Leucothrix mucor DSM 2157: one gene and its partner. The protein of the gene in region 1 interacts with the protein of each later gene in a pairwise test. Links are inferred from orthologs where the notes say so. Each region holds a gene or a part of one and is shown on either strand. Other genes may lie near its edges. The genes, in order: hflC and ftsH.

What was found.
Region 2: the proteins of hflC (region 1) and ftsH interact in binary tests that used the Escherichia coli proteins (3 or more experiments, as listed by UniProt). The link is inferred for Leucothrix mucor DSM 2157 from one-to-one orthologs.

The regions. Positions count from the first base shown.
Region 1 is NZ_ATTE01000001.1:2,588,018-2,603,717, reverse strand. What follows is about bases 12,397-15,396. They hold hflC (protease modulator HflC), read left to right. Parts: upstream 12,397-13,467; coding sequence 13,468-14,325; downstream 14,326-15,396. Other genes in these bases: LEUMU_RS0111580 (ATP phosphoribosyltransferase regulatory subunit), read left to right, coding at 14,564-15,396; LEUMU_RS0111585 (DUF2065 domain-containing protein), read left to right, coding at 14,350-14,541; hflK (FtsH protease activity modulator HflK), read left to right, coding at 12,397-13,471. Outside these bases: hisC (histidinol-phosphate transaminase), read left to right, coding at 1-433; LEUMU_RS0111650 (YcgL domain-containing protein), read right to left, coding at 511-795; LEUMU_RS0111645 (hypothetical protein), read right to left, coding at 795-1,424; LEUMU_RS0111640 (exodeoxyribonuclease III), read left to right, coding at 1,540-2,322; LEUMU_RS0111635 (AmpG family muropeptide MFS transporter), read left to right, coding at 2,319-3,884; LEUMU_RS0111630 (patatin-like phospholipase family protein), read left to right, coding at 4,037-4,990; cls (cardiolipin synthase), read right to left, coding at 5,014-6,438; zwf (glucose-6-phosphate dehydrogenase), read left to right, coding at 6,585-8,048; aqpZ (aquaporin Z), read right to left, coding at 8,130-8,837; sulfate transporter CysZ, read left to right, coding at 9,226-9,957; LEUMU_RS0111605 (tetratricopeptide repeat protein), read right to left, coding at 9,949-11,271; LEUMU_RS0111600 (uracil-DNA glycosylase family protein), read left to right, coding at 11,523-12,122; more of hflK, read left to right, coding at 12,245-12,396; more of LEUMU_RS0111580, read left to right, coding at 15,397-15,700.
Region 2 is NZ_ATTE01000001.1:3,097,529-3,113,179, forward strand. The notes cover bases 5,272-8,222. They hold ftsH (ATP-dependent zinc metalloprotease FtsH), read left to right. Parts: upstream 5,272-5,752; coding sequence 5,753-7,693; downstream 7,694-8,222. Other genes in these bases: rlmE (23S rRNA (uridine(2552)-2'-O)-methyltransferase RlmE), read left to right, coding at 5,272-5,672; glmM (phosphoglucosamine mutase), read left to right, coding at 7,921-8,222. Outside these bases: LEUMU_RS26115 (penicillin-binding protein 1A), read left to right, coding at 1-835; hemE (uroporphyrinogen decarboxylase), read right to left, coding at 903-1,970; rpsU (30S ribosomal protein S21), read right to left, coding at 2,195-2,410; LEUMU_RS26120 (outer membrane protein assembly factor BamE), read left to right, coding at 2,626-2,928; LEUMU_RS0114020 (hypothetical protein), read left to right, coding at 3,037-3,687; ssb (single-stranded DNA-binding protein), read left to right, coding at 3,868-4,353; LEUMU_RS0114030 (CDGSH iron-sulfur domain-containing protein), read left to right, coding at 4,481-4,732; LEUMU_RS0114035 (YhbY family RNA-binding protein), read right to left, coding at 4,724-5,017; more of rlmE, read left to right, coding at 5,043-5,271; more of glmM, read left to right, coding at 8,223-9,261; LEUMU_RS0114055 (heavy metal translocating P-type ATPase), read right to left, coding at 9,361-11,868; LEUMU_RS0114060 (FixH family protein), read right to left, coding at 11,868-12,632; cytochrome c oxidase accessory protein CcoG, read right to left, coding at 12,646-14,055; ccoP (cytochrome-c oxidase, cbb3-type subunit III), read right to left, coding at 14,123-15,049; LEUMU_RS0114075 (cbb3-type cytochrome c oxidase subunit 3), read right to left, coding at 15,049-15,243; ccoO (cytochrome-c oxidase, cbb3-type subunit II), read right to left, coding at 15,268-15,651. UniProt on the Escherichia coli protein: Acts as a processive, ATP-dependent zinc metallopeptidase for both cytoplasmic and membrane proteins. Plays a role in the quality control of integral membrane proteins.

The DNA of each region.
Region 1 (15,700 bases):
CTTGTCAAAGTCTCGTTCATTAGCGGGCTTGCGGGTAGGTTTTGCTATTGGCCAGCCTGATTTGATTGAAGCGCTGGAGCGAGTGAAAAACTCATTTAACTCCTATCCTCTAGGGCGTGTTGAGCAAGCGGGTGCCGCTGCTGCGATTAGAGATGTGCCTTACTTTGAAGAGTGTCGGGCTAAGATTATTGCCACGCGTGAGCAGACTGAAACGTCACTGACTGCGTTGGGCTTTAGTGTGTTGCCATCGGGTAGTAACTTCATTTTTGCCAAGCCACCAGAAGGGCAAAGTGCAGAGGCTTTGTATTTGTCGCTTAAGGAAAAGGGCATTTTAGTGCGCTACTTTAACAAGCCACGGATTAGTGATTACTTGCGGATTACCATCGGTACCGATTCGGAAATGCAGCAATTTCTGGACTGTCTAAAAGCCTGATTGAGTGTTGATCAGCAATAAAAAAGGGCGTGCAAATTATTTGCTGCCCTTTTTTATGTCTGTTGATTTTAGGTGCTTTAAAAGCCGTCGGACTGATGAAGATCTAAATCGAGAAAATTAGTATTGGCCGGTGGCATCTGTAGGAAGTAACCTTTTTCGGCGAGGCTCTGCATGACTTCTTTCGTGTTATTACGGGAAAGCTTGCGCGACTCAGTCAGGTCAAATTCAAAGGTATAAACTAAGCTGCCAACCCGCTTACGCAGCGCATCAGGAATGATATCGAAGTTATCCTTTTCCGTCAGGTACACGTACAGGCCTTGCTTACGCTCACTGCGATAGACAAAACAGGAAATGCTTTCCATTATCGTGCTTCCCGCTTAACCATGACTTCAACGGTTTTGATATTACTCAATACCATTTCATAAGCGATATGGGCGCTACCAGTGCGCTCAATAAATACACTCGCTGGCGTCACGCTTTGGATACGGCCAATGGTCACTTCATGCTCTGAATTTGTAATACGAACGATGCGGCCAACAAATGCTTTGATTTGATCTGGCGCAGCGGTTTCAAAATCTAAACGATACAGCGCTTTGCTTGGCAATAAGCTTGAGTACGTATTGTTATCTGCTTGAGTATTTGAGGTGCCTGACGCGGTTCCGGCGGTAGGTGCCGCACCATTATTATTGCTGCCAGAGCTAAGCGCTGGGCTTGCTACCTGCTTATGGCTGCGATTCCAGTAACTCCAGAACGTTTGATCAGCCCCTGCAAACCATGCGCCCGCTGCGATGGCTAAACCGATAATACCGACAATGAGCATGCGGTAAGTGCGGTCCCAAAGAGTGGGTAATGCAATCAGGTTGATAACAGGAATGAGTGCCAAAAACCCGGTAATGACGTGATAACGAAACCCTTCGTAGGCAAATTTGAGATAGCTGAGTGCAAATAGCACAATGCCAACAACCGCAGCGATTAATACAGCAAGTTCCATAATGAAAGTCAGAGTCTCTTGGCGATAATTTTGATTTTGACCATTCTAACCTCATTGGCTAGGTAAATGCTAATTAGTAGAGCTGATTCAGCAATTTCAGTATAATATTCTCCCTATGAAAATCATCACAATTAATGCTAACGGCATCCGTGCAGCGGCTCGTAAAGGAGTCTTTGAATGGTTAGCTGAACAGGGGGCAGATGTTGTCTGCATTCAAGAAACTAAAGCGCAAGTGGCTCAACTGAGCGATCCGATCTTTCACCCGGAAGGCTATCACTGCTATTACCACGATGCGGAAAAAAAAGGCTACAGTGGTGTTGCTTTGTATTGTCGGCATAAGCCAGATGAAGTCATTGCGGGCATGGGCTTTGAAGAATTGGATAGCGAAGGCCGTTATTTAGAGGCACGCTATGACAAGTTGAGCGTCATAAGTCTGTATCTTCCATCCGGCTCATCCAAAGAAGAGCGCCAGGAAGTAAAATACCGTGGCATGGACTTCTTATTACCAAAACTCAAAGCACTACGCGATGAAGGCCGCGATGTCGTCATCTGTGGCGACTGGAATATTGCACACAAAAAAGAAGATATTAAAAATTGGCGCGGCAATCAGAAAAACTCCGGCTTTCTACCGGAAGAGCGCGCTTGGCTGGATACCTTGTTTGATGACGAAGGCTATGTTGATGCGTTTCGTGAGCTTGAGCAGGAAGAGCATGAATACACTTGGTGGTCGAATCGCGGACAAGCTTGGGCGAATAATACCGGATGGCGGATTGACTACCATATCTTATCGCCAAGCCTAAAAGGCACCGTATTAAACGCGTCGGTATATCGCGAGTCACGCTTCTCGGACCATGCGCCTTTAACGATTGAATACGATTATGAGATTCCAAAATTATGAGTGAAATAATTGCCAAGCGTGGTTGGGGTGAAACCATTCGCAGCTTTATCCACCCGCGGGTGATTACAATGTTGTTTTTGGGGTTCTCGGCGGGCGTACCGATTCTGCTGATTTTCTCATCCTTGAGTTTGTGGCTGGGTGAGGCCGGGGTTAAAAAGTCCGCCGTAACCTTTTTTGGTTGGGCGGCCTTGGGTTACTCCTTTAAGTTTATCTGGGCGCCTTTGATCGATAAGTTACCCGTGCCGTTTCTCACCCGTTTGCTAGGGCGTCGGCGCAGTTGGTTGCTGGTTGCACAGTTTGCGGTCATCACAGCCATTTTGTGGATGGCGCTGACTAATCCCGCAGTGGGTGAAGCACAACTGACGACAATGGCGCTTGCAGCCGTGCTTTTAGGTTTCTCATCAGCCACCCAAGATGTCGTTATTGATGCCTACCGGATTGAGTCGGCAGACCGTGATTTACAAGCGATGATGTCCTCAACCTATATCGCAGGCTATCGTATTGGAATGATCGTTGCCGGTGCCGGTGCACTGTATTTAGCCTCTTACTTTGGTACTCAGAAAGAGGCCTATAGCTACACCGCATGGATGTATACCTATGTGATTATGGCTGCGGTGATGTTAGTTGGTGTTGCAACCACATTGATTATCCCAGAACCAGATAGCTACCGCCCTGATGAGTCCAGATATCACACTTCGGACTATCTACGATTTTTACTGTTGTTTGTCTTAGCGGTGATAGGTTTTATTGCGGTCTTTACGTTAAGTTCAGAGATTGTTTCCGATGCTAAAAAATCACTGGGTGAGGCCTTTAATAATAAAAATCTAGCGAGCTTTATTATTGAGACCATGCGCTTAGCGGCCGGTATCTTCGTTGCTTGGGTTATTGCCAAAGTATTAACTGGCGCAAAGCTGGTCGATGGTCATATGTTTGAAGATGCTTATGTTGAGCCGGTACGGGATTTTTTCCGTCGCTATGGTATAGGCTTGGCATTGTTATTATTGGCGTTAGTCGGCTTTTACCGCGTTTCAGATATCGTGCTGGGCTTTATTTCCAATGTGTTTTACCAAGACATGGGCTACACCAAAGTTGATATCGCCAATGTCTCTAAGCTGTTTGGTTTGCTAATGACGATTATGGGCGGCTTTCTGGGTGGCTTGCTGTCGGTGCGTTATGGTGTCATGCGGATACTGTTTCTGGGTGCGGTGCTTTCCGGATTAACCAACTTACTGTTTATTGCGCTCAGTACAGCAGGTGGCAATATGCCAATGCTGTATGCGGTCATTGGTGCCGATAATCTGTCGGCGGGACTCGCTAGTGCGGCCTTTATTGCATTCTTGTCGAGCTTAACTAATATCTCCTTTACAGCGGTTCAGTACGCTATCTTCAGTTCTTTAATGACCTTGTTTCCGAAAATATTGGGCGGTTATTCTGGTTCGATTGTGGAGTCGATGGGTTACACCAACTTCTTCATAATGACGACGATTCTGACGCTGCCGGTATTGGTGCTTATCTACTTTGCTGGTAAGTATTACAAAGGCGAAGTGACGATGGCGCCATAACGTTAAACTCTCTCAAAAGGCTTATAGCAGCGTGCTTGCTTATGGGCTGCTGGCGGACATTAACTAAAGTGATGCACCTGTCGCTGGTGCTGATCTTGCAGTTCAGGCGACAGGGTTTAAGAACCAACATAACAAAGTAACAGGGATAATACATGACGGTTAAAATCGGTCTGGCTTTGGGCAGTGGCGCATCACGCGGATGGGCGCATATTGGGGTTATTCGTGCGCTACAAAAATACGATATTCATCCAGATGTAGTTTGTGGCTGTTCGGTAGGCGCGATTGTCGGTGCAGCTTATGCCGCTTCACGGCTTGATGATTTGGAAAGCTGGGCAACCTCATTAACCAAAATGGAAATGGCGAAATATGCCGGCCTAAATTTTCGTGCTGGCTGGATTAATAAGCAGCGCCTGCAAGAAGGCTTTAATCAGTTTATTTGCGAGAAGGGCGCTACGTTTGATCAGTTAGATAAACCGTTCGGCTGTGTGGCAACGGACCTGCACACTGGTCGGGAAATTTGGTTTACCCAAGGTGACTTGCAAACAGGGATGTGGGCGTCGATGTCATTGCCCGGATTGTTTCCTCCCGTGCTGCATGAAGATAAGTGGCTGGTTGATGGCGGCTTGGTTAACCCTGTGCCAGTATCCATGTGTCGCTCGCTAGGCGCTGATGTCGTCATCGCAGTTGATTTAAACGGTGACATTGTTGGCAAGCATCGACGTCCTGAGCCGGGAATACCCAAAACATCGCCGTTGCCCCCAAAGCCTGAACCAGAGCCGGGTGCTGTTAAAAAAGAGCAGCCATTATTGGATAATTTGCGTAATACGGTGATGGATTATTCCAGTTCCTTATTTGCAATTAGCACTGCGCCACCAGAGCCTGTAGCACCAGGCTTTTTTGACACAATCGCCGGTGCGGTCAATATTATGCAAGATCGTATTACTCGTAGCCGCATGGCGGGTGATCCGCCAGAAATACTGCTATCGCCACGCCTGTCAGATATTGGGATATTAGAGTTTTATCGCGCAGAAGAGGCGATTCAGGTCGGTTATGATGTTACTTTGCAACAATTAGAAGGTATTCGTCGCATGGTCGGTGCGTTCTGATTACTGCAAAGTGAGTACTTAAACTATTGAACAGGGGCCGAGAGGTAAGCAGCGCGGCAGAGTATTTTGAACCATAGAGGCTTGCTCTCAGCATCTTTGATCAGCATTTCTTGGGCATGGCTGAAGTCATCTAGCAGCATTTTTTCGACTTCAGCCGCAAAAGTGCGGTCATCAAGCAATACGGTTACTTCAAAGTTCAGCCGGAACGAGCGGTTATCCATATTGGTGGTGCCGACCGCTGATAAATAGTCATCCACCAGAAACACTTTTTGATGTAGAAAACCGCGCTGATAACGCATGATCTTAACGCCCGCTTTTAAGATGCCGCTAACAAATGAGAAGGCGGATAGATAGATCAGTAGATTATCTGGCTTTTCCGGAATCAGAATGCGTACATCCACTCCGCGCAAGGCTGCGAGGCGTAGTGACTGCAGCACGCCTTCATCCGGTACGAAATAAGGGCTGGCAATCCAGATGCGTTTTTTGGCTACATGCATGGCGTATTGCATCATTAAACTGGCGGTTTCGAAGGTATCAGAAGGTCCTGAAGGCAGTACTAAAGCGCGCTGATTAGAACAGCAGGTTTCAACCGGCTTCCAGTTTAATTGCAGCGTTTCCTCGGTAACCCAGTGCCAATCTTCAACGAAGGATAGCTGTGCGCCCAATGCTGCAGGGCCATCTAAGCGGATATGCGTATCACGCCAAAACGGATATTTAGGGTCTTTGTTAATGTATTCATCGCCGATATTGTGACCACCAACCCATGTTGTGAGGCCATCGACGACGACTATTTTGCGATGATTTCTAAAGTTAAGTTGGAAGCGGTTAAGTACATTGCGATTGGAGTGGAAGGAATAAACCTGCACGCCATTTTTCCGTAGCCCCTCAAGATACCAATCCGCCAGTTCATAACTGCCAATTTCATCATAGAGAAAATACACGCGTACGCCACGCTCTCTCGCCTCAACTAAGCACTCCCAAAAGGCATCGCCAATGAGTCCTTCATTCACAATGTAAAACTGGATCAGTACGTAGTCTTTAGCTTGGCGAATACCATCAAAAATATCATCAAAGGTGGCTCGCCCGTTAATGAGCAGGCGTGCGTTATTCCCTTCGGTAAAGGGTAGCTTGGCAAGGACTTCAAAGGTTTTTAACTGGTCATGGCTCTCAGTTTGAGGGTGAGGTGACATATAACAGCGCAGTTTGCTGTATTCCAGCCCCAGTTTTTTACGAAAATCAATTTCATGGGCCACTCTGGCGGTAACATAACCATTGAATCGAGTGCGGCCAAAAAGCAGGTAAGCCGGTATTCCTAGCCAAGGGAATGCTATTAAGGTGACCACCCAAGCGACGGTGCCTTGTGAGGTGCGGGTAGAGAGAAGTGCGAATACTGCAAAGACTAAGCCTAGTAGTTGCACTGCAGCAATGATAATTGCCATTGTCGTCATGGGACAATCCTGAGTTTTAAGGTATTCTAGCAGCTTGTTAGCAATAATGGTTGCGTTACAGGAATTTCCGTACTGTGAAGCCACTCTTGGCAATGTTACAATCTGTGCTATTTGATTTTGCCCGCATATCTCATTAGGAACCCCTTATGACCAGCGTAGTAATCCCTGTAAAACCGTTCGACCTTGTTATTTTCGGTGCCACTGGCGACCTTGCCATGCGCAAATTGTTGCCTGCTTTATTTCGCCGGCATGCGGTAGCTCAAATTCCTGAGGACGCCAGAATTATTGGTTTGTCACTCAGCAATCACAGCAATGAAAAATACCGCAGCCTCGCCCGGGAAGCCTTAGTTAAGCATATTTCGGAGGAAGAGCTGGAAGGGCACCTGGATAGCTTTATTGAGCGCATTCATTATATGCCTAATGATGTGACTAATCCTGAAGGCTGGACTGAGCTGGTTGAGACCCTAAATGAGAAACCTGACCGGATTCGGGTTTACTACCTCGCGGTTGGACCCTCTCTGTTTGGTGTGATCGCGCATGGTTTGGCGGCGGCCGGCCTATCTGGTGGTGGTGCACGTTTGGTGGTTGAGAAGCCGCTAGGGCATGACCTTAAGAGTGCGCAACAGTTGAATGCGGATATCGGTGAAGTATTCGATGAGCACTGCATTTACCGGATTGATCATTACCTTGGTAAAGAAACGGTACAGAACTTGATGGCAATGCGCTTTGCTAATGCCTTGTTTGAGCCGATCTGGAATGCACAAGCGATTGATCATGTACAAATTACCGCTGCAGAATCATTAGGTGTGGGCACGCGTGGTGGTTACTACGACCACTCCGGTGCGATGCGCGACATGGTGCAGAACCATTTAATGCAGCTGTTGTGTCTGATTGCCATGGAGCCGCCGCATGACTTTAATGCGGATGCGGTACGTGACGAGAAGCTAAAAGTATTGCGTGCATTGCGTCCGCTGAAAGGACATACCGCACTGCGTAACACCGTTCGCGGCCAATACTTAGGCACAGAAACGGCGCCTTCTTATACCGACGAAGTTAAAAATCCTGATAGCACAACTGAGTGCTATGTTGCGATTAAAGCAGAAGTTGAAAACTGGCGTTGGGCGGGTGTTCCGTTCTATCTGCGTACTGGTAAAAAACTGCGCTCTCAGGCCACTGAAATTGCGATTGTATTTAAGAAGCCACCTCACTCTGTGTTTGGTGAGTTATCTACTCCTGTTACGCCGAACGTGTTGAGTATTCGCCTACAGCCGGATGAAGGTTTGCAGCTTGAGCTGATGACCAAAGATCCAGGGCCTGGTGGATTCCGTTTACGCTCTACTCCTTTGGATGTAACCTTTGCAAAGGATCAAGCCAAAGGCTGGCGGATGCCGGATGCTTATGAGCGTCTGTTGATGGATGTGGTACGTGGCGATCAAACGCTATTTATGCGTGGTGATGAGGTTGAAGCCGCTTGGAGCTGGATTGATCCAATCATGGAGAGCTGGGATGATTCAGGCTTGAAGCCAGAAACGTATGATGCGGGTAGTGAAGGCCCGACAGCTGCCGTTGAAATGATGGCTAGAGCAGGGCGTCGCTGGCGCAAGATCTGATAGAAACTTCATGAGTCTCTAATACAAAATTGCCCGAACTAGTCGGGCAATTTTTGTTACAAGTCTAGGTTAATGAGTCAATCACGCGTCCTCTGCGTTATTACTCAATAGTGTGCGGTAGATCAAAGCCCCAAGTATGGCGCCAGCAATGGGTGCAGCCCAGAATACCCATAGCTGAGAGATCGCGGTTGCATCCATAGAGATCAACGCAGGGCCTGTGCTACGAGCTGGGTTGACTGAGGTATTGGATACCGGAATCGAGATCAGGTGAATTAGCGTTAAACACAGACCAATCGCCAGTGGTGCAAAGCCTGCTGGAGCCCGACGATCGGTAGCACCCATAATTACCATCAAGAATGCAGCCGTCATAACCACTTCAGTGATCAGTACTGACAGTAGATTGTACTTACCTGGAGAGGCTTCACCAAAACCATTGGAGGCCAGATTACCGATTTCACTGCCGGCTTGCCCCGAAATAATAATGGCAAGAATAGCCGCAGCCGCACAGGCGCCCATAACTTGGGCCGCAATATAAGGCAGGACTTCAGCAAATGAGAAGCGACCACCAAACCATAAGCCAATAGTAATCGCCGGATTAAAGTGACCACCTGAAATATGGCCAACAGCATAAGCCATAGTGACCACAGTCAAGCCGAAGGCAAATGCAACGCCGACGAGTCCAATTCCAACGTCTGGGAAAGTGGCCGCTAGCTTCGCGCTACCGACGCCACCAAGTACAAGCCACAGGGTGCCGAAAAACTCAGCAAAGAGTTTGTTGTGTAGTTTCATATAATAAAATCCATTTTATTAATTGATTAGAAAGGTATTAGGGCAGCGACTCTGACTTATTTTTGTTACATCGCCGTTGCCCTAATCAATAGGTGAAGGCGTCAGTTAGAATTGTTCATCTTAGGTTAAGAAAACTTTTTCAAATTTTTTGTGAACCCATTTCGATGTCACATGCACTAAATAGGCAAATCAATAAGGTTAACGTTGAAGTAGCTGATAAAAAAAATTAGTGATAATAAATAATAAAATGCCAACCTAATAAGGCATGAAAAAAGGCATAACGACCTCCCTGAAAAGGGCAGGTCGTTTTTTTTTGGCAGAAGGGTTACCATTGGCGCGACCGCAGCATAGCGGCCATCTTCAAGCTGATTTAAGGAGCACGCCAGCGATGATTCAGGGATTTATTCAAGGGATTGGTTTTTTGTTTCAGGGATTTTCTCTGATCACCCAGAAAGGCATTCGCGGGTTTGTCATTATTCCACTACTGATTAATATTGTCGTGTTTACTGGCGCGATCTGGCTGGCTTACGGGCAATTTCAGTCGATGATGGATGCCATGCTGAATTGGTTGCCCTCTTGGTTATCATGGCTGCAGTGGATTATTCTGCCATTTTTTGCGCTACTGACGTTGCTGATTATTTACTATACCTTCAGCATTGTGGCCAACCTCATTGCCTCGCCTTTTAATGCCTTGCTGGCGGAGCGAGTTGAAATGAAACTCAATGGCCGACCAATGCCTGATGATTCCGGAATTGCGGCGCTAATGAAAAATATTGGTAAAACGCTCGGCAGCGAAGTTAAAAAGATATTCTATATGCTGAAATGGATGCCAGTGTTACTGCTGATTACCGTTATTCCCGGATTAAATCTGATCGCGCCTTTAGCGTGGCTGATTTATGGCGCATGGATGTACTCGCTGCAATACACCGACTTCCCGATGGGCAACCATAATATGTTTGTTAAGGAAGAGTTGGCAGTGTTGCGCAAGAATCGTGGCCACGCTTTAGGCTTTGGTGCGGCGACCACCGCAATTACAGTGATTCCGGTTTTAAACTTTCTAGCCATGCCAGTGGCCGTGTGTGGGGCCACCAGCATGTGGGTTAAGCAGCTATCACGCTAAGGTCCGAATGCGGGAGTAGAGCCGTTCCAGCTGCTGCCGCTTTCGCATTAATGCTCTAAGCTTGCGGGGTGTGAAGTACCAGAGCAACACGCCGAGTGTCACCAGTACGCCAGCACACACCAATACAATATTTTGTACGTTCAGATTAATTGGCCAATCCAGCCCAAACTGACCCGCAATAAAGCTGATGCCATAACTAACCGCTAAGGCTAGCAGTGAAACCACCGCGGCAAAAATCAACCACTGACCACCTTGGTGCACTGTCGATGCGCACTCCTGATGTTCCTCAATAGTTTCGATAAACTGCTGCTTACGAGCGTTTAAGGCGCGCATCACATATTGGCGGCGTTGCTTTTCAATCAGCGCACAACTGCGCGCAGTATCGATCAACAGCAAGTTAGGGAGTTGCATTAACAGTTGGTGTTGCTTGTGTCGCAATGCCTGCACACTATTTTTACGGCCCAGTTCCTGATCAAGATTAAGCAATCCGATCGGGTCATTTTCCCAACGCTCACTCAACGACTGCTCAATGGTTTGAATATGGCGCTGCCGACGTTGATTAAACAGCAGTTGGAATGATGGGTTACGCGTTAAATCTGGCTCGCTGCGGGCAAAAGCCTCGTAATGCGGAGCTTTACTTAACAGTGTGTGTAGTTGCCTTAATCCCTGAGTGGTTCGGGCTGTCCGGGATAGCAGGCAAATGTATTCATAGTGCAATTGCACACAATAGCCACTGCAGCATTCCCGTGCTGATTCAATGGCTAGTAGCGCTTGCTCAAAATTGCCACGGCGATAACGAGTATTGGCTAGGTGACGATAAACAAATGAGGCAAACTGAGGATTCACGCCCTGACTTTGCAAGGCGGCGATATTGAAATGTCTTTCAGCCATCGGTAGTGAGCGTTGCAACATATGCAGCCAGCCTAACTGAAAGTGGCTGAGGTAGTCATTTGGATTTTGGTGCAGGGCGCGCTTTAGCTCTGGAATTTGCTTGGGCATTGCCAGTAATCCAGCGACAGGCAACTGTTTCTGTCGACCACGAATACCTTTCATCAGTTGCTGGTTTAATTCATCCAGCGCGGTATCGGCATCGGCTTGCCAGGCGGTGTTGGTTTTATGCAATTTATAACTGTGCATTAGCTGATGAGAAAGCCCATGCTTTAAGCTGCGTGCTATCGCATCATCAGTCAGTCGGTAGAATAGTGAAAAGTATTCAATATTCAACAATTGAAATGCGCTGGATTGACCGTCGGGAAGTAATACCACGTCCGGTACCATCGCATTCACGGTTGGCGAAGTGTGAGTGGTTTGCATAATTTGTTAGCCCTGATCTTGTCCTCAAGACATTAATAGAATTAATCACTTAACACCTCCGATAAGCGGTTCAACGTAGCGTCTTTCAGGATAAAAGGGGTTGGCTGATTAAGTGCTGATCAGTGTGCTAATTTAAATGGCGGATATTATTTATTGCACACGTTTAAAATCCGCTCAAATAGTGTTTCATTAGCTCATAGCCCGTCGCATTCATTTATACTGCACGACACGATCACAACAGTGAGGGCTCAATGCAGTCGAAACTAATCCAGCACCAAACGCAATTACGGGATTGTAAAGCCTGTCCTGAGATGATTGGGCCGGTTATTACAGGTACGCCGGTGGTGTCTCGGGTGATGCTGATTGGTCAGGCACCGGGAGACCGGGAAGGGGATATTGGCCGTCCCTTTGCGTGGACCGCTGGGAAAACCTTGTTTAAGTGGTTTGCCAGTCAGGGAATTGATGAAGAGCGGTTTCGTGAGTCGGTGTATATCGCCTCGGTTTGTCGCTGCTTTCCGGGCAAAAAGCCAAAAGGTGGTGATCGGGTGCCTAATCCACAAGAAATCGCGCAATGCAGCGAGTGGATGTCACAAGAATTTAAAATTTTGAAACCTCGACTAATTATTTTGGTCGGAAAATTGGCAATCTCTCAGTTTTTACCGCTTGAGCGCTTAACCGATGTGATTGGTCTGCGTTTTGAGCGTGAAATTGAGGGAGAGCAATGTACATTGATTCCACTGCCACACCCTTCAGGTGCCTCAACATGGCACCGTAAAGAGCCAGGAATCAGTTTGTTGAACGAGGCGCTAAATCGACTTGGAGAAGATCCCGAGTGGCAGGCTTTAAAGTAAATCACATCAAGCATTGCCTGAAAAACACTAGGCGCTTACAATTGCCGCCTTTGACTTTTTGAATTTAGCCCATATAGTTGAAAATCAGGTGATCCCTGAGTAACTAATAGACGGAGTAATACATGCCTTGGAACGAACCGGGTGGGAATAAGGATAAAGATCCGTGGAGCAATAAGCGTCCACGTGGCGGATCTTCATCTGACGGTATTGAAGATGCTATTCAGAAAATGAATGAAAAGCTAGGAAAGCTATTTGGCGGTAATTCATCTGGCAAGGGTGGCGACAGTGAGCCTTCCGGAGATGGCCCTGGAGTCAGCAAAAATGTGGTGATTGGCTTAGCCGCAATCGCATTCATTGCGTGGATGGCGACTGGTTTCTATACCGTAGATTCTGCACAACGAGGCGTAGAGTTGCGTTTTGGCCAGTACAAGCAAACCACCATGCCGGGACTACACTGGCGCCTGCCATACCCAATTGACACAGTTGAGCTAGTGGATGTGGATCGTAGCCGTACGGCTCGCGATGCAACCAATAGCACACACATGCTGACCAAGGATGAGAACATCATCTCTATCGCAGTGAACGTGCAATACCGCATCAAGAACCCTGAAGATTACCTGTTTAACGTATACCTGCCTGACTATGAGAGCAATCAGTCATTGGCTACTGTGTATAACGTAATGCGTAGCGCGGTTCGTGAAGTGGTAGGTCGTACTACGATGGATTCCATCATCGGTGCCGATCGTGAAAAAATGGCTCCGGAAATTCTGGCCATTATGCAGCGTGTACTGGATGACTACAAAACGGGTATCGACGTGATGAAAGTCAACGTGACTGATGCTGAAGCGCCATCTCAGGTTAAAGACGCCTTTGATGATGCGATTCGAGCCCGAGAAGATCAAAACCGTTATAAAAACCAAGCTGAAACTTACGCGAAGCAAGTAGTGCCAAATGCACGTGGTAAAGCCGCGCGTATTATTGAAGATGCGACTGCGACCCGTAGTCAGGCAATCTCAAAGGCGCAAGGTGAGGCCTCACGTTTCGAGCAGTTAGCAACAGAGTATGCTAAGGCTCCGGACGTGACTCGTGAGCGTTTGTATCTGGAAACCATGGAAGAAGTGCTGCAGAACAGCTCCAAGGTGATGATCGATTCTTCGTCAGGCAATAACATGTTGTACCTGCCGTTAGATAAGATGCAATCTGGTGCTGCGTCGTCTAGCTCAAACAGCGACAGCGCAAATGCGGGTGCAGCCGTGGCTAGTGCCCTAAGTAATGCTGCGGATCGTGCTAAAAATACAGGTGTTGATACCTCATCGCTCCGTGAATCAACCCGAGGAGTTCGTCAATGAAAAACCCTATCGTAATTGCTATCTTGGCATTGATAGTGCTCATTGCCAGTTCCGCCTATGTTGTTGATCAGCGTCAAACCGCTATCGTATTGCGCTTTGGTAAAATCGTTGAAGAAAGCATTGAGCCGGGTCTTAACTTTAAGATTCCATTCTTAGATCGCATTGAGCGTTTCTCTTCTCAAATCTTATCGCTGGATGCTCAGCCTGAAAGCTTTTTGACGAATGAGAAAAAGTACGTTCAGGTAGACTTCTTCGTGAAGTGGCGCATTTCTGAGCCGGGCAAATTCTACCGTTCGACTGGTGGTGATTTGAACCGTGCCGAGAATCGTCTGGAAAGCATCATGCGCGACGGTCTGCGAAATGAGTTCTCTAAGCGTACCATTCAGGAAGCGATTTCTGGTGAGCGTGATGAGATCATGGAAGGCCTGCAAACTAAGTCCAATGAAGCCGCTAATCAGTTAGGGGTTAACATTGTGGATGTACGCGTTAGCCGGATTGACTTCACCGAATCTGTTAGTGAGTCGGTATTTAACCGGATGCGTTCTGAGCGTGAGCGTGTAGCACAGGATTTCCGTGCCCGTGGTCGTGAAGAAGCTGAGCGTATTAAAGCAGCAGCGGATCGTGACTCTGTAATAATCGAAGCAGATGCGTATAGCGCAGCTGAGAAGATTCGCGGTCAGGGTGATGCTAAAGCGGCTCAGATTTATGCAGAAGCGTACACCAAAAATGCTGAGTTCTATTCTTTCCACCGTAGTCTGGCGGCGTATCGTAAAGCGATGGGTCAATCAGGTGATGTGATGGTATTGGAGCCGGATTCTGAATTCTTCCGCTACTTCAAGAATAAATCCCAGTAAAATCAATGTGAGGGCAGTTAGCAAGTGAATATCAATTGGAATGACTTGCTGACTGCTATAGCATTGGTGCTTATCATCGAGGGGCTGCTTCCGTTTGCAGCCCCTTCTAAATTAAAAGAAGTGTATCAGTCGATGTTAGAAATGCCGGACAAGTCTTTACGAGTGCTTGGGTTTGGCAGTATGGTTGCAGGGCTGTTCCTTCTTTTTTTGGTTTAATGCCACACGAGAACCGTTTGACATGAAATATTGGTTACTTCCGGATGGAATTAACGAGTCACTGCCGCCCGAGGCAGAAGCCCTCGAAGCTATGCGCCGTGAGTTACTGGATCTTTATCGCAGCTGGGGTTACCGGTTTGTGATGCCACCCATGGTGGAGTATCTGGAATCCCTAAGCATTGCGATGGGCTCACAACTGGATCTGCAGACCTTTAAAATCACCGATCAGACCAATGGTCGTATGATGGGCCTCCGCGCAGATATCACCCCTCAAGTTTCCCGAATTGATTCACACCGTATGCAAATGGCACCTGGCCAGCCTAACCGCTTGTGCTATGTCGGCACCGTATTGCGGACGCACAGTGAACAAGCCGGTGGCTCACGTTCGCCGATTCAAGTCGGTGCTGAGTTATTCGGTCATGCAGGCATGGAAAGTGACTATGAAGTCATTAGCCTGATGTTGGATACGCTGCAATTAACCGGCCGTAAAAATATCGTACTGGACTTAGGTCATGTGGGTATTTTACGAGGACTGGCTGCAGAAGTTGGGCTTAACGCTCAGCAGCAAGATATTTATTTAGACCAGCTGGCGCGTAAATCCTTACCGGAAATTGATGCATGGTTGGTTGAATGTGGATTTGATAAAACAGCCTGCGCCATGTTGCGTGCGCTGCCAAATCTGCATGGCGATGTGAACGTACTGGATGAAGCCTTAGCGCAGCTAAGTGGAGGCGGCAAAGAAGTACTGGCAGCGCTGGAATACCTACAGCAATTAGTGGCACGTTTGCAGGCTGCTTACCCAGCGCTGACCGTGAACGTAGACCTTGCAGAAATGCGCGGTTACACCTACCACACTGGCATTGTGTATGCTGCGTACATTCCGGGCTTTGGCCGTGAGATTGCGCGTGGTGGCCGTTACGATGGCATTGGTGAGAACTTTGGTAGCGCACGTCCGGCAACCGGCTTTAGTACCAACCTGCGTACCTTGCTGAGCTTACGTGAGAACACGGAAGTGGCTAGCGCGGCTGGCATTTTAGCGCCGTCTGATGATGATGCTGCGCTGACTGCCAAGATTGCAGAGCTAAGAGCGCAAGGCGAGATTGTAATCCGCCAGCTGGAACCCCTGGCGACTCTGTCGGCGACTTTACAAGGTTGCGAT
Region 2 (15,651 bases), 510 kb from region 1 along the record:
TCCGGTTGCCAAGCGTATTATCGAACCTTATGTCGAGTATCAAATCACCAGCATGCTGCGTGATGTGGCGACCTCAGGAACAGCCGCAAAAGCGACTCGCATTTTAAAACGTAGAGATTTGGCCGGAAAAACTGGAACCACCAATGATCAACGCGATGCTTGGTTCAGTGGCTTTACGCCCAGCAAAGTAACGACAGTCTGGGTAGGTTTTGACGACCTTGCACCACTAGGTCGCTACGAAACGGCGACGCAGGCGGCTCTACCACTGTGGATAGACTTCATGAAGGAAGCACTAGCCGATATTCCCGAAGCTAAGTGGCCACCCGCCCCAAAAGGCATGGTCAATTATACTTTGGATGCTCGCAATGGCCTACCTCCTTCAGAGCTCACTACCAAAACACTGACTGAGCTGGTTATCCCTTCTCAAATCCCATCAGAAGAAGAAATTTTGGCGTACCGGGAAATGCACCCCGAAGAATTTATGGTGGCTGAGGAAGACTTAGCCCAACAGCGCCAGAATGAACGCCTTGAGCGTGAGTACCAGCAAAAAGTGGACAACTACAATCGTCGGGTTGCGGCGCGTCAGCAGGAAGTAGAACGTTTACGCTCAGTCGGTAGCACCTTTGTTCCGCCAGAGCTTGGACCGCCACCGGAAGTACCACTGGAGCTTATTCAAGCCCAAGAGCGCGCAGCTATCCGCGCTAAACAAGGCGGTAACTCAGGGGTAATGACGCAGGCACCATTAACTGTAGAAGGACTACCACCACCAGACCAGCAAACTGAAGAAGACAAGCAGCTGCTGGAAATGATTAGGCAGTTCAATAACTTGAACTAAACAAAAAAGCCCCTGATAAATGATTATCAGGGGCTTTTTTTATGAAACGTCTAATTAAGCTGTTGAATCAGGCTTTGCGACCAAATTCATGAACACTATCCACTAAGACCTTCAGGTGATCTGGGTTCACATGCTGATGAATACCATGACCTAAGTTGAATACATGGCCTGTTGGCTTATCACCAAAATCAGCCAGCACGCGTTTCACTTCTGTTTGAATGGTCTCTGCGTCAGCATACAGTACCGAAGGATCCATATTTCCTTGCAGCGCAACTTGATCACCGACACTAGCAACGACTTCGTTCAAATCGGTCGTCCAATCCACCCCAATTCCATCACAGCCAGTCGCAACAATATCTTTCGCCCAGCGCGCACCATTTTTGGTGAACAAAGTCACTGGTACACGGCGCCCTTCAGATTCGCGCTGCAGACCATCAACGATCTTTGCCATATAGCGCAAAGAGAATTCACGATAAACATGCGGACTTAGCGCCCCGCCCCAAGTATCAAATACCATAACAGACTGTGCGCCTGCTGCGATTTGCGCATTCAGGTAAGAAATCACGCTATCAGCCAGCTTATCTAATAATAAGTGTAGCGTCTTAGGGTCGCTATACAGCATTCCTTTAACTTTTGAGAAGTCTTTACTGGTGCCGCCTTCAACCATATAAGTCGCCAACGTCCAAGGACTACCCGAGAATCCAATCAACGGCACTCGACCATCTAAGGCTTTACGAATGGTGCGCACAGCATCCGTCACATAACTTAGCTCAAGCTCAGGATCTGGTACACCAATAGCCGCCACATCTGCTGCAGTGCGAACTGGTCTCTCAAAGCGAGGACCTTCACCTTCGGCAAAGTATAGACCTAAGCCCATCGCATCTGGAATCGTCAGAATGTCAGAGAACAGAATAGCCGCGTCTAAATCAAAACGCTCTAATGGCTGCAAAGTGACTTCACAGGCCAACTCTGGATTTGTACATAAATCCATAAAGCTGCCCGCTTGTTTACGCAACTCACGGTATTCTGGCAGATAGCGTCCAGCCTGACGCATAATCCAGACAGGAGTGGTATCGACGGGCTCTTGAAGCAAGGCACGCAAGTAACGATCGTTTTTTAATTCAGCGACAGACATAAGGGATGACCTTGAAGGAAGACTTCGTAAACGGCAGGATTAATTACATTATAATCAATCAGCCTTCTGGCAGGAAGTATGCGAACGCATAGTGGTCGCTGCAATTGTCAAAGTGCATAACACTAAAACTAGCAAGCGCCAACAAGTGGCGCCTGATTACGCATACTGGATGCGTTTTTACCGCAGGCCTGCACTAGCGTCAGGCACTGCGGAGAAACTGTAAATCAGAACAGACGGATACGACGGTTCAATTCACGCTTCAAATTCTTGATGTTACGCTTTACTGCAGCAGCTTTTTCACGCTTGCGTACTGATGTTGGCTTTTCATAGAACTCGCGACTTCTTACTTCTGCAACAACACCTGCTTTTTCACAAGTACGCTTAAAACGGCGCAGTGCAACTTCAAAAGGCTCGTTTTCTCTGATCTTAACGTTTGGCATAAAATTCGACTTCTCAATAGAAAGTATTTACTAGGTAGCCGAGCATTATACCCCGAGTTCTGACAATTGCAAAAGTTGTAACGCGATTTATTTGGCGAATTGCATTAAAATCATCACTATTACCAGAAAATAACCTTGCTGCACCGTTCAGCTACGCTAGAATGTGGCCATAAACAATAACCCGACCAAGACAACTAAAATGGATTACCATTAATATGCCGTCTATGAAAAATATTCTCCTCATCTGCCTGATCGCAGGTTTCAGCGCCGCTTGTACGTATAAACCGACCATTCTTCAAGGCAATGCACTAGAGCAAGATACTATTTCTCAAATAAAGCCCGGCATGCCAAGAGCAGAAGTGATCAGTATTTTAGGCTCACCGCTGATGCAGGATGATTTCACGACGAATCGCTGGGATTATCTGTACTACTCAATTGAGCGCGACCAACGCAGCCAACAAAAAAATCTGTCTATCTATTTCAGTGATGGGATTGTGAGCAAGGTCAGTCAGGAATAAAATCAGCATTTAGTACCTTCGGATCACCGCTCTGCCAGGGATGGCGGATCACTAGCTATGTACCCTGTTAAGGGTATGAGCTAAGCAGAATTGAAAAAGGACAGACTCGTGCGTAAAAATCCACTGTTATACAGCGACCACGCTGAACCCCAAGAAATCTTCGAAGCGACCCCTCTTCCCGAGGAGCCACGCTCTTTTTTCTTCTACATCATTATTCTTGCCAACTCTCTATTGGTGCTCTTTGTATTGGGAGTGATTTGGTTTCTCTTTTTGAAGTCTCCGGACTTGGAGCTTAAGTCACTAACCGACCGTTTCTTAGGAGGCTCTGAGCAACCCACTATGATCATCGAGTCACCGAGTAACTCCGGCACTGAGACCAATGCTGCATCATCAAAGCAAGCTCAAGACGAAATTCAGCAAGCCAGATTAAAGCAGATGCGAGAGCAAGAGGAGCTAGCAGCAGAGCGTAACCGGCTTGAGCAGCTGCGACTGGAGCTTGAAGCCGAAAAACAACGAGCGGATTCACTGCAAGGTGCATTACCCGTCATAAGTAACAAAGCCGAAGAGGCCGTTGAAACCTCAACAATTACTATCACATCTGAGACAAAAGTAGAAAGTGCACCGGAACCCGAACCAACCATCGTTCCAAATGCTGCCAGAGAAATTCCACCAGTGCCAATTGATACTAATGATATGAAGTCTCAGATGGACATAATTATAGAACAACTCAATCAGGGGAATCCGGCAAAACAACAATAGGCACGGATACATTCCTCCCAAGCAGGAATCCATTCGTAGCAAACTAGCCCATTGAGTTCTGGATGGTGTTAACATATCGGGTTGACGTTTTAATCGAGTAAATACTCGAACTCTGAAGCGAAGACAGTATAATGTTCCGCTGAAAAACGAATAACGATACTCCAATACAAGGAATTAATAATGGCCAAAGGCATTAATAAAGTCATCCTGGTAGGCAATCTGGGTACTGACCCAGAAGTCAAATACATGCCAAGTGGTGGTGCAGTCACTAACTTCAGTCTGGCCACGACCGATAGCTGGAAAGATAAAACCTCTGGCGAGCGTGTCGACAAGACAGAATGGCATCGGGTAGTGTTCTTCAATCGTCTGGCTGAGATTGCGGGTGAATACCTGAAAAAGGGTTCACAAGTTTATATCGAAGGAAGCTTGAGAACTCGCAAATGGCAAGATCAAGGTGGACAAGATCGTTACACCACTGAGATTGTTGGCTCTGAGATGCAAATGCTGGGTAGCCGCAGTGGCGGCAATAGTGAATTTGATCAGTCTCAATCACGCCCTGCGCCACAGAAAAGCCGCCCTCAGCAGTCTGCGCCTCAAAACCAGTCACGCCAAGCGCCACCGCCAGCACAAAACTTTGATGATTTTGATGATGATATCCCGTTCTAAACAGCACTTGGGATACACCTGAAAGAATTAGTAGCCGTGTATACGCACCTGCAGAGCCTTTATATATAGGGGCTCTGCGTTGTCGTTGAATCATTCATGAATCGCAACACATTTAGGATTTTACGCTATGTCCCACAAATCCAATCCTGTTATTGCTAAAAAAGGGCCTTACGTTGTTGAGCTTGAAGCCGGCAAAACCTATTACTGGTGTTCTTGTGGTCGATCCGAGAAGCAACCATTTTGTGATGGCTCTCACGCTAATACTGATTTCACACCATTAAAGTTCACGGCCGAAGAAAGCAAGAAGTACGGGCTCTGTGGTTGTAAATATACAAAGCATGCACCTTTCTGCGACCGCGAGCACAGCAAGTTAGACTAAATTGCGAAAAATTGATGGCTTGTCTTTGTTTTCACGATAAAACAATGCCACATTACCAATACGCTGGACCAGCATGGCTTTATGCTGCTCCGCCAATGATTGAATCAGCTCATCGCGCTGCTCCCGATCACCGAGATTAATCTTTAGCTTAATTAGCTGATGATAATCCAGTGCGATTTCAATTTCGTTGTTAATACTCTCTTTCATACCGTGTTGCCCAACGGTAACGACCGGGCTTAAAGTATGACCGAAAGACTTGAGTTGTTTGATCTGTTTAGTATTCATTTCCATCCCTGAATTGTATGACGTTATGGCTAGAAGCAAAAGCAGTACTCGCTGGTTAAAAGAGCATTTTGATGATGAATTTGTAAAACTCTCCCAAAAAGAGGGATATCGCTCGCGTGCGGTCTACAAACTCAAAGAAATTCAGGAGAAGGATCGCCTGATACGCCCCGGCATGAAGGTGGTTGACCTTGGAGCAGCTCCAGGCGGTTGGAGCCAATATGCAGCCCAAATCATCGGGACTAATGGCCGAGTTGTCGCCAGCGATATCCTACCCATTGACCCGCTACCTTTTGTCGAGTTTATACAGGGTGATTTTACCGAACAGAGTATTCTCGATGAAATTCTGCTTTTGATGGGAAATGATAAAGCCGATGTTGTAATTTCAGATATGGCCCCCAACTTAAGTGGGAATGATGCAATTGATCAACCCGGCTCGGTTTACTTATGTGAGCTGGCTTTGGATATGGCAAGGCAGATTTTGGCACCAAATGGTTCCATGGTCGTTAAGCTGTTTCAGGGTGAAGGCTCTGATCAATACATACAGGATGTAAAACGTAGCTTCAAACAAGTGAAAATACGCAAACCCAAGGCATCACGAGCCAGAAGTCGTGAGGTCTACGTGGTTGCTTTGCAGTATTTTTCTACAACACACTAAGTCTGAAGCAATTAACAGCAATCATGGTAGAATGATTGTTAACGAGATGCATAAAAGACGGCTGAATAGAGGATTCTTTCTTGAGCGAATTAAACAAAAATATTCTGATGTGGGTGGTAATCGCCTTGGTTCTGGTTGGAGTTTTCAGTAAATTTCAAGAACCTACAACATCATCTGCTAACATTCCTTATTCGGCGTTCTTGGAGCGTGTCAATAATAAGGAGATCCGCAACGTTGAGATACGTGGTCAGTCTATTACTGGACAAACAAGTAATAGCGAGACGTTTTCGACTTATGCGCCGATCAATGACCCCAAAATGTATGATGAATTATTGCGTAATAACGTGCTGGTCAAAGTTGATCCGCCAGAAGGACGCAATATCCTTGTCGACATCCTGATCAATACAATTCCATTCCTGATTATTGTCGGACTGTGGATTTACATTATGCGTCAGATGCAAGGCGGCGGCGGTAAAGGCGGCCCGATGTCATTTGGTAAGAGCAAGGCTCGCATGATGACTGAAGATCAGGTGAAAGTGACATTTGCTGATGTCGCTGGCTGTGAAGAAGCTAAAGACGAAGTATTCGAACTGGTTGAGTTCTTACGTGATCCGGGCAAATTCCAAAAGCTAGGTGGAAAAATTCCACGCGGTGTTCTACTTGCTGGCTCGCCAGGTACGGGTAAAACATTGCTGGCTAAAGCAATCGCTGGCGAAGCTAAAGTACCGTTTTTCAGTATTTCAGGTTCTGACTTTGTTGAAATGTTTGTCGGTGTGGGTGCTTCCCGTGTTCGCGACATGTTTGAGCAAGCTAAGAAACATGCGCCTTGCATTATCTTCATCGATGAGATCGACGCTGTTGGTCGTAAGCGCGGTGCAGGTGTTGGCGGCGGTCATGACGAGCGTGAGCAAACACTGAACCAGTTACTGGTCGAAATGGATGGTTTTGAAGGCACAGAAGGCGTAATCGTGATAGCTGCGACTAACCGCCCTGATGTACTTGACCCAGCTCTGTTGCGTCCTGGTCGTTTTGACCGTCAGGTTGTTGTACCTCTGCCAGATGTTCGTGGCCGTGAGCAAATCCTGAAAGTGCATATGCGTAAAGTGCCTATCGGCAACGATGTTAAGCCTGCTCTTTTGGCTCGAGGTACACCGGGGTTCTCTGGTGCTGACTTAGCTAACCTAGTTAACGAAGCCGCCTTGTTCGCAGCCCGTGTGAATAAGCGCACTGTGAACATGGAAGAGTTTGAGAAAGCGAAAGATAAAATCATGATGGGCGCAGAACGCAAGTCCATGGTGATGAACGATAAAGAAAAACGTAACACTGCTTATCATGAAGCGGGACACGCGATTATCGGCTTGAAAGTGCCAGATCATGACCCTGTTTATAAGGTAACGATCATTCCTCGTGGGCGCGCTCTTGGTGTAACAATGTTCCTTCCTGAGGAAGATCGCTACAGCCATAGCAAGCAGTCTCTGGAAAGTCAGATCTCTACTTTATTCGGTGGCCGTCTTGCTGAAGAAATAATCTTCGGCAAAGAAAGTGTAACGACTGGTGCATCCAATGACATTGAGCGCGCAACTGAGATCGCTCGTAACATGGTTACTAAATGGGGACTATCTGAGAAGCTAGGCCCGTTGGCTTACAGTGAAGAAGAAGGTGAGGTGTTCTTAGGACGCGCCACAACTTCACATAAGCAAATGTCTGATGAAACAGCTAAGTCTATCGATCAGGAAGTTAGAACGTTTATTGATCGCAACTATGATCGTGCCGAGACTATTTTGCGCGAGAATATTGATGTATTGCATCTGATGGCTGAAGCACTGATTAAGTACGAGACCATTGATCGCGGTCAGATCGATGAAATCATGCAAGGCAAGAAGCCAACACCTCCAGCTGATTGGAATGATGATGATCACTCCGGTAAAGATGATGGAGATAGTGGTGAGACTGCCACGTCAGAAGATCCAGAAGCTAAAGATGATGAGGTCGTGAACGCTAAGCCAGCGAGCTCTCACTAGGCACTAGTTAACAATCTAATTTTACGATCGTAGAGCGCGACAGGAGCAAACCTCCTCGTCGCGTTTTTTTATGTGTGATTATCGGGAAATATAGACCTTATATACTATTTACACTGATTATTAATTAGTTAATGGCTAACAATTGCCTATATAAGATAATTTTGATACAAACACCCTTATATTTAGTAGATTATTTAGGCTAATAAAAATAAACAAAGGAATTTGTGATGGAAAAGAAATACTTCGGTACTGATGGCATTCGCGGCGAGATCGGAACCTACCCAATGACCCCCGACTTTGCACTTAAACTAGGATGGGCTGCCGGAAAAGTTCTGGCTACAAAAAAGAACCCACTGGTTGTTATCGGTAAAGATACCCGTATTTCTGGCTACATGCTTGAGTCTGCGCTTGAGGCAGGGTTAGTAGCCGCTGGTGTTAGCATTCGATTACTAGGGCCAATGCCAACCCCTGGCGTTGCTTATCTAACCAGAACCTTCCGTGCATCTGCAGGCATTGTTGTGAGTGCATCTCACAACCCTTATCAGGATAACGGTGTTAAGTTTTTCTCTTCAGCAGGCATGAAGCTGGATGACGAAACCGAGCTGGCAATAGAGCGCTATTTAGAAGAAGACCTTGTTACCGTAAAGTCTGACAAACTAGGCAAAGTCGTACGTGTTGATGATGCAGCAGGCCGCTACATTGAATTTTGTAAGCGTGCCTTGCCTAATGAAACATCATTAGAAGGTTTAAAGATAGTTGTCGACTGCGCAAATGGTGCAACCTATCATGTTACGCCGCACGTATTATCAGAGCTTGGAGCGGAGATTATTACTGTAGCAAATTCACCTAACGGCTTGAACATTAATGAAGAGTGCGGTGCTACCTCACTCGATATGCTGTCCAAGCAAGTCCTATTACACAACGCCGACCTAGGCGTTGCGCTAGATGGTGATGGCGACCGCTTAATGCTGGTTGACCACACGGGTGCAACGGTTGATGGTGATGAGATTCTAGCCATCATTGCTAAACACCGCCTGAGTACAGATAGTGCTGGCCAAGATATTGTTGGCACATTGATGAGTAACCTTGGCCTTGAGCACGCAGTCCAAGAGATGGGACTTAACTTCCACCGCGCCAATGTTGGCGACCGCTACGTTATCGAACAAATGATCAAAACCGGCGGTGTACTCGGTGGTGAGTCTTCTGGCCATATTATTGTTCGGGACCGCATCGAAACGGGTGATGGCACGATTGCAGCATTGCAAGTATTACAAGCTATTGTAGAAAGTGGGCGTTCTTTGCACGACCTCAAGCAAGTCATGACCAAATACCCTCAAACATTGGTCAATGTTGAGTTAAGTGGTGTTATTGATATTGCGAATAACGCAGCTATCCAGAAAGCTGTCGCTAATGTCGAAGATCAGCTGGCTCATCGTGGACGAGTGCTATTACGCGCGTCTGGCACACAACCACTCATTCGAGTAATGGTAGAAGGCCAAGATGAGACCGAAACAACAATGCTGGCACATAGCATTGCAGAAGTGGTTAAGCAGCAATCTGGCGGCTGATGCCCTAGCTCTGGAGCCTGCCTCTACCGGAAGGTTATCTTCCACTGCCGACAGATAGCTACACAATAAGTAAAGAGCCCAATATTACGCCTAAAGCAATTACCGCTTTAGGCGTAATGCGTTTAACACCACTAACAATGAACTCAGCGACATTCCAATCGCAGCCATCCACGGTGCCAACAGGCCCAGTGTAGCCATTGGCATTGCCAGCAAGTTATACAAAATTGCCCAAGCAAAGTTTTCTCGGATGATAACTCGTGTTCGCTTTGCCATATGAATAGCCTGAGGAATCGACTTTAAGCTATCCGACATTAACACCATATCGGCAGTGACTTGAGCTAATTGACTCCCCTCACCCATTGCAATCGACACATCTGCGGCAGCCAGTACCGGTGCATCATTCACACCATCACCCACCATAATGACCAACTGCCCCGCATCCTGTTTGGACTTAAGGTAAGCAAGCTTCTGATCAGGTAACTGTTCCGCAATAACGGTATCAATACCTAACTTTTTACCGACATGATCTGCAACAGACTGCTTATCACCACTCAGTAAAGTCACCTGCATTCCTGCAGTTTTAAGGGCAGCAACACATTCGACGGCATCAGCTCGCAGCTGATCTTGCAGCTCTAAAATAACCAGTAACTGCTGCTTATTAGCCATGTAAATTCGGGTATTGACTCCTGCAAAGCCCGCCTTCATTTCTAAATCAGCAGACGTAACGCCATCTGCCAACCAAGGCTCTATAAATTCTTTCGTCCCGATACGATAGACAACACCGTCGAATACACCTTCAACACCTCGACCAGGAATATTTTTCTGATCTTTGCAGACCACTGCCTCTAGAGTACTAGCCGCAATAACAGCACGCGCAATAGGATGTTCAGAGGCACTTTCTAAACCTGCAGCCAGCGCCAACAATGCTTGCTCTGGAGAAAACTCCACCGCGACTTTTGATAACTCTCCCGAACTTTCAGAGCCACTAGCACTCCTAGACCAATCATCAGCAAACCACTGCCCAGATACCTGCAACTGACCTGTAGTCAATGTCCCCGTTTTATCAAATACAACATCTGTTGCTTTTGATAGTCCTTCCAATGCATGCCCACGCGTTGTTAGCACACCCATCCTGGTGAGACTACTAGTGGCCGTAGTTAACGCAACAGGAGTCGCTAGCGACAAAGCACAAGGGCAAGTCACCACCAATACCGCAATCGTCACCCAAAATGCACGATCAGGATCATAAAACCACCACGCCCCAAATACCAACGCAGCCGTAATCAAAATAACCAATACAAACCAAGCTGCAACCGAATCGGCTAAACGCGCCAGCTTAGGCTTTTCCATCTGAGCCCGATCAAGCAAGCGAATAATCGAGGAAAGCACCGTACTCTCACCAACCGCCTGCACCTCAAGCACTAGCGGACTTTCAACATTCACCGTACCACCAGTCAGCGCATCGCCACTATGCTTTAACACTGGAACGCTTTCGCCACTCAATACCGCTTCATTCACCGTACTTTCGCCATCAGCCACTAACCCATCAGCCGGAACAGTCTCGCCTGGCCGGATCAATACCCGATCACCAAGCTGCAACTCAGAAACACTCACTACGCTCGTCGAGCCATCTGCAGCCAAGCGCGTGGCAACCGCTGGCAATAAGCGAACTAACTCATCTGCGACTTTACCCGCATGATGCCGAGCATTCATTTCAAGAAAACGACCCAGCAACAGGAAAAAAGTAAACATGGTGACGGAGTCATAATAAACCTCACCCGCCCCAGTCACTGTAGCCCAAACGCTCGCTGAGTAAGCCGTAATCATGGCGATACTAACCGGCACATCCATCCCCAAGCGGAAGCGCTTTAATTCCCGCCATGCCGAACGAAAGAACACACTGGAGGCAAATAACAATACTGGCGTAGTGATAAATAAACCAATCCAGCGCAATAAGTTACGCGCAGACTCACCCATATCGGCTTCGCCAATATACAAGGCGAGCGCAGTCATCATCACCTGCATCATACCAATACCAGCAATGGCAATACGTCTTAGGGAATGTTTACGCTCTCGCTCGTTAATATTGTGCAAGCGATTGGCATCGAATGGGTGGGCTTGATAGCCGATACTGCGAATCTCAGCCAGTATTTTACTTAAGGGAAGTTGGCTTTTATCCCAGACCACATTAGCGCGATGTGTGGTGAGATTAACCCGAAGCTCCAAAACACCCGGAATCTTTTGCAAATGGTGTTCAATTAACCAGACACAAGCCGCACACACAACGCCTTCAATGATTAACGATGCCTCACTGACAGAGTCGTCGGTATCGCGAACAAAGGATTGTTGAACGGTTTCATTATCAAATAAGGTGAGCTGTTGCAGCTCATCCGGCACTACCGAATCAGGTCTGGCAGAGCATTCAGTACGGTGGCGATAAAAATCATCTAAGCCATTATCAACAATAGCTTGTGCAACCGCCTGACAACCCAGACAGCACATTGCCTGAGGCTCATCATCTATTATAACTGAGAAAGTTGCACCATACAGCGGCAGACCACAGTGAAAGCACTCGCCTGCAGCCGGACGCCATATGCCTGAGTCCATTAACTGCCGCTAGTCTCCGGATCAACGTCAATCTGACCTTTCACTTCATGGAAGTCTTCACCACGCTTGACGCTGACAACAACTGTCCAGCGGCCCGGCACATTCAACGCCGTTTCTGTACCATACACACCGGGTGACAACTCCTTCAATACGAACATCTGATCCTGCTTAGGGTCAGCCGTACTCAAATATTTAGCTTGCACCTCAGCTTCGGTAATACGCGCGCCGTCTTTGTCGGTTACCGTCACTTCAAAAGGCTTTACCTGATTGATGACTGGCGTTTCATCCCAGCCTCCGGCAATTTCCCAGCCGCGCTGCTTTTGTGCCTCAAGGCGCGCAAGATACTCATTATACTGATTCTCTTTCTGGCGGAAATCATGTGCAACAACACCTGGTGCATATTTCTGAGCGATGGCAATGATATTGGAGTCAACAATCGTCAACACCAAAAAGAAGCACACAATACTTGCAGGTGCCCAATGAAACCAACCCAGCTTTGAGCGATCTTTCGAGCCATCCCGAATATAGGTCACGATACCTAATCCGTAAGCCGTCATACTGAAGAAGGCAAAATGGATGGCAAACACGTCAATCCCAGGCCAGTACAAATAGGCTAGTGGAAAGTAAACTGCCCACACAATCAAAACAGTCAACACTGCTGATAGACGACCGCTCCACTTAAACCATAGATGGAATAAGAAGAACAGCAAGAAGGCAGAGGCAATACCAGTGCCCATTGTGATCAGTATATTTACATTTTCCATGACACGACTCTACTCAAGGGGTAATGAATTGTGATTTTTGATAAATCGGCTGCGTAAACTCGCCGCTCACAGGTGTTAGCTTAAACCGGATTGGACGTGACTTATCGCCCTGTACGGCAGCACTGGGTTGGCGTAAACGAATAAACATACGCAAACCTTTACCTGGCTCCAGCTTAACGTGCTTTAAGTGCCCCATATCAACAATACCTTCCGGCAAGCCTTCAACCTCAAGGTTAAACACCGCAGGCTTCAATGTCATATTATAGAACTTAAAACGGTAGCTGTTTTGCACCGAACCATCAGACAAAGTTACGTACAATGGGTTCCTTACTTGCGATACATCAACCGTTAGCTTGTCACTGGCAAGCACACTCCAAACCAGCACAGCCGCAGAGATTAATGTTGCCAAGCCATAACCAATTGTACGCACTCCAAAGCGACTCGTCTTTTTCCCTTCCAAATCATTTTCAGAGGTAAAACGAACTAAGCCACGGGGCCAACCTTGCTTATCCATAATGGTGTCGCAGGCATCAACGCACAATCCACAATGAATACAAGCGATCTGCAAGCCATCACGAATATCAATCCCCATTGGGCAGACCTGCACGCAATAACCGCAATCTACGCAATCACCCACGCCAGACGCCGTACGGTCTTCACGGGTTTTCATCCTTTTGACGGGCTTAGCACGACCCTTCTCACCCTCGCCACGGTTCATGTCATAAGAGACAACCGAGGTATTCTTATCAAACATTGCAGTCTGAAAACGAGAATACGGACAAATGTGAACGCACACATTATCTTTGATGAAGCCTGCGGCCAAATAAGTGGTGGTGGTAATGATTAGTGTCGTCAGGTACGCCGCAAATGGCGCTTGTCCAGTGAAGAACTCAACAATTAAAACACGCGCTTCCGCCCAGTACAGCGTAAAGGTAAAACCACTCCAGAATGCCAGCAGCAACCAAAAGAAATGTGTCGAGCCAACTTTTAGAATCTTCTCCCGATCCCATGGCTGTTTCTTCAACCGTAGCCGTGTAACCCTCGTGCCTTGAATCTTTTGCTCAATCAGGCGAAACGCATCCGTCCAGATTGTCTGAAAGCAGAAAAAGCCACAGAAAATACGCCCTGCAACGGTCGTCACAAAGAACAATAGCACCGCTGCCAGGAACAATAACGCTGCCAACGTCAGTATATCCTGCGGGTGAAACACCATATTAAACAGGTAGTATTTATGGTTCGCCAGATCAAACACAACTGCTTGATTGGGACCAATCTCACGTGACCATGGCATCCATGGCAGTAAGAAATAGACCAGATAGGCCAGAATAAGGATAACAGTTTTGATATTGCGGAAGCGTCCCTTGACGGAACGTGGCTCAATGATCTTCTGATATTCAACGAATTGCAAAGGTGCTTCGTTCATTTCAATCACCGCACGACTTATCTACGGGGCAACGGCGTCACCCCGCAGTAAGTCTATTGTCTAGTTGTTACTGGCCGCCTGCTCGCTTGTTCAGCAGATAAGCGGTCAACACTTTGATTTCAGTATCACTCAGACGAGAACTCCAAGCTGGCATCACACGGTTAACACCATTGTGAATAACCTGCTTAACTAATGCCAAACGCTCAGGGTAAGTCTCAGCAGCAGGTACATTGGCAATCGTCCAGATCTTGTCTGTCAAATTAGCCGAACCTTGAGATTTCATACCCGTTCCAGCTGGGGTATGGCAGTAGTAGCAACCACCTTCCTGGCCTTGGAAAATCTTCTCACCTGCTGCGATTAACTCTGGCTCATCGCCATTGTCACCGGACATGCTTAACACATAGCTGGCAACCTGAGTTAACTGCTCTTCATTAAAGGTTTCTTCGTACGCTGGCATAAAGCCGTTACGACCAATCTTCAATGTTGTTTCAATATCGTGGGCGTCACCACCCCATAACCAATCATCATCGATCAGGTTAGGATAAGCACCCACCACGCCGCCAGCACCACTTTGGTGGCAAGCCGCACAGTATTCACCAAATACACCGTTACCGTAAGACTCAACAAACGCTAGCTTGTCAGCATCTTCAGCAATATTTTCGTAGCTGCTGTTAGCGATAACTTCTAAGTAGCCTTTTTGCGCCATGGCGCTTTTGCCGGTCTGCATATCTTTGGCTAATAGCGCACGCGTGTTCCAGTGAGAAACAACCTCTTCACCTGCATCAGTCTGATAGGTAATCGTGTTGAAACCTTTGAGGAAGCTTCCAGCTACTGGCCAAGATGGATACATAATCCAATAGACTAGGGCAAACACCATCGTCGCGTAAAAAGTCCACAACCACCAACGAGGCAACGGATTACTAAACTCCTGAATGTTCTCGTCCCAAACATGGCCCGTCGTTTTAGCGCCGGTAATGGGGTCTTTATCAATCATTATCTACCACCTTTCTGGGCTGTATCATTCTTGTCATCATCGAGAGGAATATTTTTATACGATTCCAATCGCTCACTCCGTTGCTTGCCGGTATACACATACAGCAGCATACCGATGAACAATGGGAAGAAGATTACAACTGCAGCAACCTTGCTATTTCCCAGATCAGTAAACCACATAAATATCTCATTCATTCCGGCCACACTCCATCACAATGATTATCGGGTTTTAATAAACTCATGCTCATCGTGAGCCTTAAAGTCGATCATGGTGCCCAACACTTGCAAGTAAGCAACCAAGGCATCCATTTCCGTAATCCGCTCAGGAATACCATCACGATTAAAGTTTTGAGCATCATTAATCAGATTCTGATCTGCACGAGTGATGTCTAACTTATCCGCAACGGTCTGACCGAATTTCTTCACGTTCGCATCGTATTCTTCTTTAGTCAGTGAGTAAGGAACACCCACCTTCTTCAGAGCAACCATACGCTCCTGAATATCAGAATAGTCCAGATCGTCTTCCAGCAACCAAGGGTAGTTAGGCATGATCGACTCAGGTACAACCGAACGAGGGCGAACCAAATGCTTTACATGCCATGC